DNA from 4 places in the Paenochrobactrum pullorum genome. Region 1 is predicted to be linked to each of the others. Evidence: riboswitches for the same ligand, from Rfam matches in the RefSeq annotation. Region 1 holds a riboswitch; each other region holds the start of a gene.

What was found. A riboswitch is a leader RNA that binds a small molecule or an ion and turns the genes downstream of it on or off. The one in region 1 is predicted to bind cobalamin.
Region 2: another riboswitch for cobalamin. It lies ahead of JNC77_RS14565 (LysR family transcriptional regulator); the one in region 1 lies ahead of JNC77_RS14665 (TonB-dependent receptor plug domain-containing protein).
Region 3: another riboswitch for cobalamin. It lies ahead of JNC77_RS09910 (ABC transporter substrate-binding protein); the one in region 1 lies ahead of JNC77_RS14665 (TonB-dependent receptor plug domain-containing protein).
Region 4: another riboswitch for cobalamin. It lies ahead of cobU (bifunctional adenosylcobinamide kinase/adenosylcobinamide-phosphate guanylyltransferase); the one in region 1 lies ahead of JNC77_RS14665 (TonB-dependent receptor plug domain-containing protein).

The regions. Positions count from the first base shown of each region.
Region 1 covers NZ_JBHEEH010000014.1:24,098-27,243, forward strand. Annotated here, with positions in the region: gene JNC77_RS14665 (TonB-dependent receptor plug domain-containing protein) at 1-1,085, opposite strand, end outside; cobalamin riboswitch at 1,239-1,486, opposite strand; gene JNC77_RS14670 (MFS transporter) at 1,651-3,146, shown strand, end outside.
Region 2 covers NZ_JBHEEH010000013.1:65,806-68,951, reverse strand. Annotated here, with positions in the region: gene JNC77_RS14565 (LysR family transcriptional regulator) at 269-1,159, opposite strand; cobalamin riboswitch at 1,434-1,626, opposite strand; gene JNC77_RS14560 (DUF1852 domain-containing protein) at 1,863-2,846, shown strand; gene JNC77_RS14555 (methionine synthase) at 2,874-3,146, shown strand, end outside.
Region 3 covers NZ_JBHEEH010000005.1:58,849-61,994, forward strand. Annotated here, with positions in the region: gene JNC77_RS09905 (FecCD family ABC transporter permease) at 1-593, opposite strand, end outside; gene JNC77_RS09910 (ABC transporter substrate-binding protein) at 632-1,642, opposite strand; cobalamin riboswitch at 1,815-2,006, opposite strand; gene JNC77_RS09915 (aq_1923 C-terminal domain) at 2,258-3,146, shown strand, end outside.
Region 4 covers NZ_JBHEEH010000002.1:21,054-24,199, forward strand. Annotated here, with positions in the region: gene JNC77_RS06265 (cobyric acid synthase) at 1-1,296, shown strand, start outside; cobalamin riboswitch at 1,357-1,583, shown strand; gene cobU (bifunctional adenosylcobinamide kinase/adenosylcobinamide-phosphate guanylyltransferase) at 1,800-2,318, shown strand; gene cobW (cobalamin biosynthesis protein CobW) at 2,337-3,146, shown strand, end outside.

The DNA of each region.
Region 1 (3,146 bases):
CGACTGGACTTTTCATACTCAACATCGCCGACTTTCTCACGATAAAATTCACCACCAACGACAATGATCTGCTGGGTTTTATCCGTGTTAAACGCCTTCTGTGTTGAAGCAAAAATGCCGTAACGCTGGGTTTTAAATGTATCGCCTTTTTTGGAAGCACGAAATTGTCTCGATTGATCTAAAGAACTGGTCACTTCGATGGTTGAAAACCAATCATCGCTATGATCAATTCGCGCGCCAAAGCGACCGGAAAAATTATGCGTGTCAGCACTATCAAATGCTGTATTGCTTGTACCATCATAATGGTTGCGGCCGCGGGTATAAAGCCCGTCCATATAGACCCGCCCCCATTCGACATCCTTGGCCAATGAAAGGTTTAAGCTGCCTTGCAGAAAACCATCGCGATCATTCTCTATCGGAGATGTCGTGAAATCATAACCTTGCGTACCCAGAATGCTGGCACCCAGACCATATTCAATACCGTTTGTCGATTTGCCGGAAATATTACCGGAAGCAAAACCGCCCCACGGATGGGTCACGCCTGTCGTCCATGAGCCGCAATAGGCCTTGCCATTTTCGCAAGCGCCACCCTGCTTGGTAATAATATTAATAATTCCACCCATCGCATCCGCACCATATTGTGCCGAATGCCCGCCTTTGGCGATTTCAATCCGCGCAATGGATGACAGCGGAATGCTGGACAGGTTGGGTGTACCGGATGTTGCCGATCCCATACGCACGCCATTAACAAGTACAAGTGTCTGACTTGATGAAAAGCCACGCAAGGACACCCCCGATGATGAACCCTGTCCGCCATTTGCGATCATGGTCACGCCAGTATAAGTTTTCAGCAATGATTGCAGGTCAGGTGCGGCTGATTGCTCGATCTCCTTTTCATCAATCACTGTCACCGACGAAGTGGAACGCTCCAACGCGCTGGCACGGCGCAATGGTGTGGTGACCGTAATAGTTTTCAGTACAATTTCATTGTTTTCGCTTCCAATGCTTTGTGCTTGTGCAGCAAATGAAAACAACACCAATGCTCCGGTAGCGACACCGCCGAGCAAAACAATTTTTCTAAACATTCACTCTCCCCAACAAGGTTTGCAACAGGCCATTAATGACCATTAAATAACCAAACCGCTTGTCGGGAAATGAAACATCATCCGGACGCACGGCAACATTTGTTCAATGTCACCGCCACGGACGACCGCGCATGGACACACCCCGTATCCGTGCATGGGTGACCGAAAAAGGCAGGTCTCCTGACTTCCGGGTCTTCGCTTCTCTTTCACCTTCCCAATGATTAAAAACCATCAGTGGTTTGAAATGCTTGGCTATCTGCATTTCTCGAAAAATCACTCACCGGTTACAGTTGCGGGGGCAGTCACGGAATAAGACTTAAAATCGCAAGATTTAAAAGGTCGGCACCATGTTCCCTTTTCATCTGCTCATCACAAGCAGAACCTCTTCCACTATCGGACGTAGCAAGCATCGCCAACAAAGACAACTCTTATAATTTAACTAAAAATAAACCATATTGCCGACCTTTTAAAACAGTCTTCAAACATATTACCGCTTGCCGCTTGCCGCTTGTCGCAAACTCACCTATTCCTTATAAAACCGCGCATGAAAGAGGAGGCACCAGCCGTGCCGCAAAGAGCTTCGCCCCTTGCTCCGTTCCAGCATAAAACCTTTCGGGCCCTTTGGTCTGCAACGCTGGTTTCCAATCTTGGCGGACTTATTCAGGCAGTCGGTGCCGGTTGGATGATGACAACCATTGCAACTTCCCAGGATATGGTTGCTTTGGTGCAAGCCTCCACTACGTTGCCGGTCATGGTGTTTTCTCTTGCAGCCGGCGCGCTGGCCGACAATTACGACCGCCGCCGCATTATGCTCACCGCACAATCCATGATGCTGCTGGTATCGCTTGCTCTGGCAGTCTTTGCTTATTTCAACCTTCTCACACCTTGGCTATTGTTAAGCTTTACCTTTCTAATCGGCTGCGGCGGTGCGCTGCACAACCCGTCATGGCAAGCTTCCATGGGAGATATTGTCCCGCGAGAAGATCTACCTGCCGCAGTTGCGCTCAACAGCATGGGTTTCAATCTGATGCGCAGCGTGGGGCCTGCCATTGGTGGTTTGATTGTTGCAGCTGCGGGTGCTGCAATGGCATTCATTTTCAATGCCTTCAGCTATATCGCATTGCTGGTTGCGCTGTTTAAATGGCAGCCGCCAAAATCGCAAAACACGTTACCACGCGAATCTTTTGGTCGCGCTATTGCCGCCGGTCTTCGCTATGTATCGATGTCGCCCAACCTTTTGAAGGTCATGTTTCGCGGCTTTTTGTTCGGCTTTTCCGGCATTGCCATTCTTGCACTTTTGCCAATTGTTGCGCGTGATCTGGTAGCAGGTAATGCGCTCACCTATGGTATGATGCTCGGAGCTTTTGGTCTGGGTGCTATTGGCGGCGCAATGCTGAGTGCACGTTTGCGCGAAGTCATGAGCAATGAATGGATCGTGCGCCTTGCTTTTTTGATGTTCGCGGGAAGTTGTATCTTTTTAGGGTTAAGCACCCAATTTTGGCTCAGCTGGTTGTTATTGCTGCCTGCAGGTGTCGCTTGGGTGCTGGCACTCTCGCTTTTCAATGTCACTGTGCAGCTTTCCACGCCGCGTTGGGTCGTTGGCCGTGCACTGGCATTATATCAAACTGCAACTTTCGGAGGCATGGCGACTGGCAGCTGGGTTTGGGGTTCTATCGCTGAATCGCAAGGTGTCGATTTGTCACTTATCATTGCCGGTATTGTGCTCATCGGCGGCGCGGCTATCGGCCTGATGTTCAAATTACCTGAGTTTGATGCGCTCAACCTTGATCCGGTCAATCGTTTCAACGAACCGGAACTGAAACTCGATATTCGCTCGCGCAGCGGCCCGATCATGATAATGATTGATTATAAAATCGATCAGGATGACGTAAACCAGTTTTTGAGTTTAATGGCAGATCGTCGCCGTGTGCGCATCCGCGATGGTGCGCAACAATGGGCATTATTGCGAGATCTGGAACAGCCGGAAACATGGACCGAAAGCTACCATGTGCCCACATGGGTTGAATATGTTCGCCACAACCAACGCCGGACGCAAGCCGA
Region 2 (3,146 bases), on a different contig from region 1:
TAGCTTTACCCATCGTAGGCTCCTTGCCTCTTTTTTAAGTCACAAAGGATCTACAAATCTAGGGGCTATTCAATTGTCGAATATTGATGGTGCGCTCTGCGTATGAGAATGTCGGTATCATTATCGTGTAACAGGCGCACGCGAGGGCAGACATCTGGAATGGCTGTGATGACGCAGCTATTCATAAAGCGTATATTTTGAAGGGCAGGGCATCGCCATGAATCATGAAGACTAAAAGCTGAATGCCCTCAATCCTTTAAAGAGTAACTTAAACTGCTGCTATTTGACGGGATGTATCGAGAAAGCCGGCGATGTAATCAATGGTTTCATCACCACTTCTCAAGCCAAGGTGGATGCTTTTTTGTATCCCGTTCTTGCCAATTCGTACCGGATGAACCCCAAGCGTCGCTGCTTCCCTGCACACGAGCCAATTTGGAATAGCACTGACACCGCGTCCGGCTGCAACGAGTTGCAACATCATTTCTGTTGTTTCAACGCTCCGGTGGTGGCGGGGGCGGCAATTGTCCGGCACAAGAAATTGCGTAAATATATCCAGCCGCTCTGGTGGCACCGGATAAGTGAAAAGGGTTTCTTCTAACAAGTCCGTAGGCTCTGCATGGTTTTTAAGAGCTAGCGGATGGTGCGTTGGAACAGCAAGCACAAGTTCATAGTCGAAGACCGGCAGGTAATGGATACCCGCTGCTTCGATCGGATCGGGAGTAATGAGAATATCGATTTCATATCCCGTTAATGCGGAAACACCACCGGCAGCAAATGACGTGGTCAGTGCCAAATCGACATCCGGCCAGTCCATAAGATAGGGTTTTGTGACGCCCATCAGCCATTGATGGCATGGGTGGCATTCCATGCCAATTTTAAGCGAGCCTCTTTTGCCGTAGCGGTAGTCAGATAAAACGTCTTCAGCTCTTTCTATTTGTGGCAAAATACGCTGAGCCAATGCGACAAGATAGTGTCCGGCTTCAGTGAGACGGAGATTGCGACCATCCTTTTCCCACATGGCAACACCATAGCGTTCCTCAAGCTTTCGTATTGTGTGGCTGAGTGCTGATTGCGTAACATTGAGACGCTCGGCGGCAGCCGTCAGACTACCAACGCGCTCTATTTCACGCAGAATGGCCAGATGTTGTCTATCTAGCATGGTGATACCTGAAATTTATAAAAAATTGTTTTTTACTCATGCTGTGAGGCCTAATGCTGTGCTAGAATACTGACATGTCATCATTGAAGACATTTGGCTACCGGCAGTCAAAGAATTGAATTCCGCTTTAATTGTTTGTTTTATATCTTTATTTCTAATCATCATGCTTAAGCTAGTCATCCATGCTGCCATCATTTAGCGACAGTGAACGGATATGACGCAGTAACAACGCCGCTATGGCGGTCAAAAGCGGCACCCCGGACACCCCCGCCCGTGGTCGTTATTTGTCGTGGCAGGTCCCCTGGCTCACGGATAAATGTTTTTGCCCGTCTTCCCAAGTCAAACCCAGTGACATCAATGGGCAATGACTAGCCGCTTACAGTTGCGGCGGGCAGCTCCGGCATTGAACCGAATTCCCTCTTAGCTCTGGATTGTTCATCCATAAAACCTTGACAGTAAGAGCAATGCCCTAACACTTTCTGTTGGTCAAGCATTCTATGATACACCGTACAAAGCATGAGCATCCCTCATGCTTCAATGAAATCAAATCATTTTTACTCATTCATTGAGTCAGGCATAAGTCCCGCATCACACAAATTTATAGTTGGTAAGGAATTACTGACTGAGTAACCCGAAAATGATGAAGTCCTGAAAGTTAACACGCACACAAGTTATATTCCAGGAATTAGGACGCCGTATCGCAATGACCAAAAACTTTAAACTGACTATTAATAGCATTCCTTTTGACGAGAATTACCAGCCGGCAGATAGTACCCGAATTACAACGAATTTTGCTAATTTGGCCAGAGGGGAGAGCCGTCAACAAAATTTGCGCTGTGCATTGCGAATGATTGATAATCGTTTCAACGCTTTGGCGCATTGGGATAATCCAACAGGCGATCGTTATTCTATCGAGATCGAAATCATTTCTGTTGAAATGGATATTGATACGAAATCAAAATCAGATGCTTTTCCACTGATAGAAATTTTGAAAACCAATATTTTTGATCACAAAACCAATAAGCGCATTGAAGGCGTGGTGGGGAATAATTTTTCATCTTATGTGCGTGATTATGATTTTAGCGTATTGCTGCCTGAATATAATCGCAATCTTCCTGAATTCACCCTGCCGGAGAATTTTGGCGATTTACATGGAAATTTGTTTAAATATTTTGTAAATTCAAAAGCTTACAAAGATTATTTTAGCAAGGCGCCGATCATTTGTTTGAGTGCGTCAACCAGCAAAACATATTTTCGCACCGTCAACGAACATCCGATATTGGGTGTCGAATATCAACAAAATGAATTGTCTTCGACTGATCGTTATTTCGCTAAAATGGGTTTGCAGGTTCGCTATTTCATGCCACCGGATAGTGTTGCACCTTTGGCATTCTATTTTACCGGCGACTTATTGGCTGATTACACCAATCTTGAGCTTATCAGCACGATTGCCACGATGGAAACGTTTCAAAAGATTTACCGTCCGGAAATCTATAATGCCAATTCAGTTGCGGGTGCAACTTATCAGCCAGATTTGAAGCATTCCGACTGTTCATTGACACAAATCGTCTACGATCGTGAAGAACGAAGCCTGATGGCCGTTAAGCAAGGAAAGTTTGCCGAAGAGCAATTTATCAAACCCTACAAAACCATTCTCGAAGAATGGTCTGCCAATTACGCTCTTTGATGAATTACAATCATAAGGTTACCTGATATGAAAACATTGTTGCCAACTTCCACCGCCGGCAGTCTGCCGAAACCGTCTTGGCTTGCTGAGCCGGAGAAACTTTGGTCGCCTTGGAAACTGGAAGGTGAGGCGTTGATTGAAGGCAAACAAGACGCATTGCGGCTGGCCTTAGATGATCAGGTTCAGGCAGGCATTGACATCGTCAGCGACGGCGAACAAACGCGTCAGCATTTTGTTACAACTTTCATTGAACACCTCAATGGTGTTGATTTCGAAAAGCGTGAAACGGTCAGAATTCGG
Region 3 (3,146 bases), on a different contig from region 1:
TCCGGCCAACGCACTCCCGATAAGTTGCCAAGCAGCCAAAACATGATGCCGCGTGCTTGTTCAGCATTTGCCGATTTTGCAATAAAAAAAGACGTCAGTGCATTAAAAAGCTGCGATCCGGCAATCCCTGCCAAAACAAGCTGCACCGATCCGCCACCAGCCGCTTTCGCCAGTGCTACCACCAGTAAAAAAGCCAAAGCTGCACCACTGAAAGCACCAACGGAAATACCAATCATGCCGCCGCCGATACCAAGTACCGTTACGGCAACGGCACCGGTGGATGCGCCTGCCGAAACCCCTAAAAGATAGGGATCGGCCAAAGCATTACGTACCAAAGATTGCAGCACAACACCGGAAAGCGCCAAACCTGCACCGCAAGCCGCTGCCACCAGTGTGCGTGGCAAGCGATAAGACCAAATAATACCCTGATCGATCCGGTCAACCTCATGGGTGGCGCCCCACAGATTATTGGCAAACACCGCTGTCACTGTATCCAGCGGCAATGGCGTTTCACCAATGACCACACCGATGAGGATGGCCAGCATCAAAGCGCCAGCCCCCAGCACAGTCCAAAGAAAGATTTTCCACACCATTGCAGTGCGGCCAAAGGTGCCGGAGGCTGTCGTTACAATCATTTCAGGTCAAATCCGGCCAGTTTTTCTGCCAAAAATTCAACAGCTGCCACATTACGGATGGAAGGATCCATCGCATGACCGTTCAAAACAATAATATGACCATTCTTGACCGCATCCATCTGGCTGGCAACCGGATCATTCTTCAAGAATTCCAGTTTCTTTTCAACATCATCGGCCGGGAAACGACGGCGTGACATTTCAGCGATGACAATCACCGTCGGATTAGCACGGGCAATGGTCTCCCAGCTGACAGTCGGCCATTCTTCGTCACTTTCAATGACATTACGAAGATTAAGCTTTTCCATCATATAGGCAGGTGCACCTTTGCTACCAGCGACATATGGATCAACATCCATTTCTGCCGAAGAGAACCAGAACAATGCAGACGCATCGGCAAGGCCTAAGGATTTTGCTTTTTCTGCCGCTGCTGCTTCACGCGCTTTCAGGCTTGCAACCAGCTCTTCGCCTTTTTCCGGCACGTTGAAAATCTGCGAAAGCTCGTTAATGCTCGCATAGACATTGTCAATTTTGAACATATCGGAACGGGTACCATCCGAACCAACACTATTGTCTTTATTCATACAATCGGTTGCCAGAATATAGGTTGGAATACCGATATCATTGAAATGTTCGCGGGTGGCAATAATACCCTGCGGGCCGATATGCCACTCATATTGAACCGTTACCATTTCAGGTTTTTTGGCAACAATTGCTTCAAAACTCGGATCATTGTCGGCAAGGCGCTCAATGCCGTCATTGAGCGATTTATATTCAGGCAAAACATCGGTGAACCAGACGCCGGTTCCAAGAACCTTATCACCAAGACCCAGAGAATAAAGAATTTCTGTTGCTGCCTGACCGATACTGACGGTGCTTTTCGGCGCTGCTTCAAAGCGCAGGTCAACGCCGCAATTGTTGAGGCTCAGCGGATAGCTGGTTTCGGCCTTGGCCGGCAATGTAAAACAGACAGCTGTCAGTGCTGCTGCAATCAGTCTCTTGTGAAACATGTACGTCTCCGGTTGGTGAGGCGACCGGAAAACAGGGAGGGAATGCCGGTGCAATAGCATAGGTAAAAAGCAGCCTTGTCGACTGTTATCTCTAAGCTGGCTATGGCGGACGCACTATTGCGTCTTGTGGCAAAAATCATACGACACCCCCCCGGACACCCCGTCCGGGCCGCGTTACAGTTTTTTGCCGGCAGGTCTCCTGACTGGCGGATCGTCACGTGCAACGTCTTCCCATGATTTTCATCACAGTGACTTGTTGCTGCACGCTCATCGCCTACAGTTGCGGGGGCAGTTCCGTTTCATCATTTTGCGATGTCGGATTCCCTTTTGATTCCCAATGGAAACCGGCAAACAAGGTCTAATCGAACCCATTTAATCCTGCAAGTCACCAATGATCAATCAAGGCTTTGTATCTCCAACAAAAAGCCTCGATAAGATTGATCAAAGACAAGAGTTAAATCAGCGCGGCTATTATTATTCATTTCAACAACCGGTTTAGTTTTTTCGATCAGCATCGAATAAACACAAACCGACATGTTTTTTTACTTGCGACTAAAGCAGCGACTGCTTAATCAATTTAGCAAATTATGATAAATGCAGATTTTAGAGGTTTCAATGTCAGATCAGTCTCAACCCGCTCGCGGAAAAGGGCGCAAAGCGCTTCTGTGGACCACTGTAGCAATCATCGTTGTGGCTGGTGCCGGTGTAACCGGTTACAAATATAATTTACAAAATAATATTCGTCAGCAGATTGAAAAACGTGGTGGTAAAGCGGAAACGGTTTCCGCTGATTTTTTCGGCAATATTCATCTTAAAAATGTAACCTTGCCGCTCAAAAACGACCAGACCATTAATATTGCGACATTCGACGGCCGCCCGCAATTTTTATTCTTGACCGGAAAAGCAGATGCCACCGGCATTACGACTGAAACCGCTCAGTTCAAAATCACTATTCCCCAGCTTCAAATTGATGATGCCAATTTCAACAAACAAGTCTTATCCGAACTTTTTGGTGGCAGCAGCAAACTGACACCGGCAGAAAGAGTAGAGCGCTTTTCAGCTAAAAAAATTCATGTCTCCGAAATACAGTTCGAGCAAAATTTCCTCGATACAAAGCAAAAGACTTTATATAAAAATCTCACATTGAATGATGTGAAAAACGGCCAGATAGCCTCCATGCAACTTGAAGCGGCTCAAGTGGATATGACCGTTTCAGTGCCTAAAGATGACGGCTCCGTCAACAAAGAGCCAATGTCTGTTCTTATTGGTACAACGGATGGCAAAGATATTGATGCCGCCTTCATGACCCGTTTTTATACTGAAAAGGCTGACCCAGCCAACAATGAGCTCAAGCCTATTCAAGGGACCTATTCAACCAAAAATATTTCGTTCAAACTGCCGGAAGCAACAGCGACAATCAACGAAATTAAAAGTGCCGGTTTCTCCATGCGTCTGCCGGAAGTTCCGTTCTGGCAAATTATGCAAGACATGGGCTCGGTTGAAA
Region 4 (3,146 bases), on a different contig from region 1:
GGACAATGGTTGCAGGCATTGGCCTGCGGTATGCCGACAAGCGTGCATATGAACCCTGTTTTATTAAAGCCGCAATCCGAAACAGGTAGTCAGATTATCGTGCAAGGCAAAGTCCGTGGGCAAGCAAAGGGGCGCGATTATCAGCGCTTGAAGCCGCAATTTATGGATGCGGTAATGCAGTCATGGCTGCACATTTGCGATGGTGCTGATATTGTCTTGGTTGAAGGTGCAGGTTCTCCGGCTGAAATTAATTTACGTCAAAATGATATTGCCAATATGGGCTTTGCCACCAAGGCCGGTGTGCCGGTGGTGTTGGTCGGTGATATCGATCGTGGCGGGGTGATTGCCTCGCTCGTGGGCACTCATACGATTTTACCCGAACAAGACCGCGCCATGATTGTCGGTTTTTTGATTAACAAATTTCGCGGTGATGTGTCGCTTTTTGATGATGGCTTGTGTTCGGTTACCGAATTTACCGGCTGGCCGTCCTTGGGCGTAGTGCCTTGGCTCAAAGCTGTTGGCCGTTTGCCTGCCGAAGATTCGGTGGTGCTGGAGAAGATGGTTGAACCCCAAGGAAAAGCTCTCAAAATTGCCGTGCCGATGTTGGATCGAATCGCCAATTTTGATGATCTTGATCCTTTGAAAGCCGAACCGGATGTGGAACTGGTGATGGTGCGGGCAGGCGACCCCATACCCTTAGATGCCGGATTGATCATTTTGCCTGGGACAAAATCGACGATTGGCGATCTGAAACGCTTGCGTGAAAATGGTTGGGACGTTCAAATTCATGACCATGTCAAACGTGGTGGTTATGTGATCGGCATTTGCGGTGGTTATCAGATGCTGGGGCAAAAAATCAGTGATCCGGAGCAGATTGATGGTGATATTGCAGAAGCTGAAGGATTAGGCCTTTTGCAGATGGAAACCGTTATGAAAGCCGAGAAGATACTCGGTCAAGTACGGGGTAAGGCGCTTGCCTATGACGCAGCTGTCGACGGTTATGAAATTCATTGCGGTGTCAGTAGTGGTGCAGATTGCGTGCGCCCTTTTGCGCTTGTCGACGGTCGTGCTGACGGTGCCGTTTCTGCCGACGGGCGCATTTTCGGCACATATTTACATGGTCTTTTTGCATCCGACAGTTTCAGGGCAAAATTGCTGGAAAAGCTTGGTGTGCGTGATGCAGGTTTAAATTACCGTGCCAGTGTTGATGATGCATTGAATGAGCTTGCTGATAATTTGGAGCAGTATCTGGATATTGAGGTTTTGTTACAATTAAGTTTGCCTGTGAAAATTTAAACATTGATCCACAGTTCAGACTGTCTCAAGTTGATTGACGATCATTGGTACACAGCATAATGTCAGGCCATTGCATCAGGTTTTCATCATCTTATTTGATGAACGAAGAGGGAATGCGAGAAATGCTTGATATCAAGCATTTTGATAGCAGCCGACCCCGCGACTGTAGAGCGGTGAGGGATGTTGCCATGTGGGTTGTTAATACCCGCAGCCACTGGGAAACCGGGAAGGCGGCTTCATCTTAATGACCCGCGAGCCAGGAGACCTGCCTGTTGTAAAAGGCATATTGCCTGCACCTTAGGGGAGGTTTCCTCGCTGCCTGCACGGAGGTTGTCATGGCTGCACACGCTAACAATAGCGCATCGAATGCGCTTTTTTCACTGATTAGTGTGTATAATTTAAGTGCTGCCCCCCCCTTTCAGGAGGTTTCCTTCTTAAGCAGATCATTATTTGCCTTAAAGGTGAAAAGCTACGCATCAGTAGAAGTCGGGGTTTGAATTAAAATGCCCTCGGCTAAAATTACGCTTGTTCTCGGCGGTGCTCGCTCGGGGAAATCAAAATACGCTGAAAACTGCGCTGAGAACTCTGGTCTTCAGCCTTTTTATATTGCGACAGGGCGCGCTTATGATGATGAAATGCGTTCGCGCATCAATCTTCATCAAGACAGGCGCGGCCTGAATTGGACAACCGTTGAAGAGCCGCTTGATCTGGCGGATGCTTTGCTTAAAACAGCCGCACCAAATCATTTTGTACTGGTTGATTGTCTGACGCTTTGGGTCACCAATCTGATGATGGCGGAGCGCGATATTGAAGCCGAAACAGCGCGGCTTTTAGAGACTTTTCCGAAAACTTCCGGCGAGATATTTTTTGTCTCCAATGAGGTGGGATTGGGTATTGTGCCTGACAACCGGATGGCGCGGGAATTTAGGGATTATGCGGGCTTTTTACATCAGCGTGTCGCAGAAAAAGCTCACGAAGTTTACTTTATGGCGGCAGGTTTGTCGTTGAAAATGAAGGGATAGAATATGCAGGGCCAAAAAATGGGTCAAAAGATTCCGGCTACCGTCATTACCGGCTTTTTAGGATCGGGCAAAACCACGATGATCCGTAATTTGCTGGAAAATGCCAATGGCAAGCGCATTGCACTGATCATTAATGAGTTTGGCGATCTGGGCGTTGATGGCGGCATTTTAAAAGGTTGCGGTATTGAAAGCTGCACCGAAGAAGATGTGATTGAGCTGAATAATGGCTGCATTTGCTGCACCGTTGCCGATGATTTCATCCCGACCATGACCAAATTGTTGGAACGCGCAGATCGCCCTGATCATATTGTGATTGAAACATCCGGTTTGGCACTGCCGCAGCCGCTGGTGGCTGCATTCAATTGGCCGGAAATTAAAACGCAAGTGACTGTTGATGGCGTTGTAACCGTAATTGACGCGGCAGCTGTTGCCGAAGGCCGCTTTGCGGATGACCACGATAAGATTGATGAGCAACGTCAGGCTGATGAATCCCTTGACCATGAAAGCCCACTGGAGGAACTTTTTGAAGATCAGATCCATGCGGCTGATCTGATCGTGCTGAATAAAGCTGATTTGCTTGATGAAGCAGCGCTTGTAGCTGTGCGCAAAGATGTGTCGGAACGTTCATCCCGCCAGACCAATATGGTGTCTGCAAGTTTTGGCAAGATCGGTGCAGATATTCTGCTTGGCCTTGGTGTTGGTTCGGAAGATGATATTGCCAATCGCAAATCACATCATGAAATGCACCATGAAAACGATGATGATCACACCCATAGCCATGACGAGTTTGAAAGTTTTGTGGTTGAAGCCGGTGATGTGAATGATCCG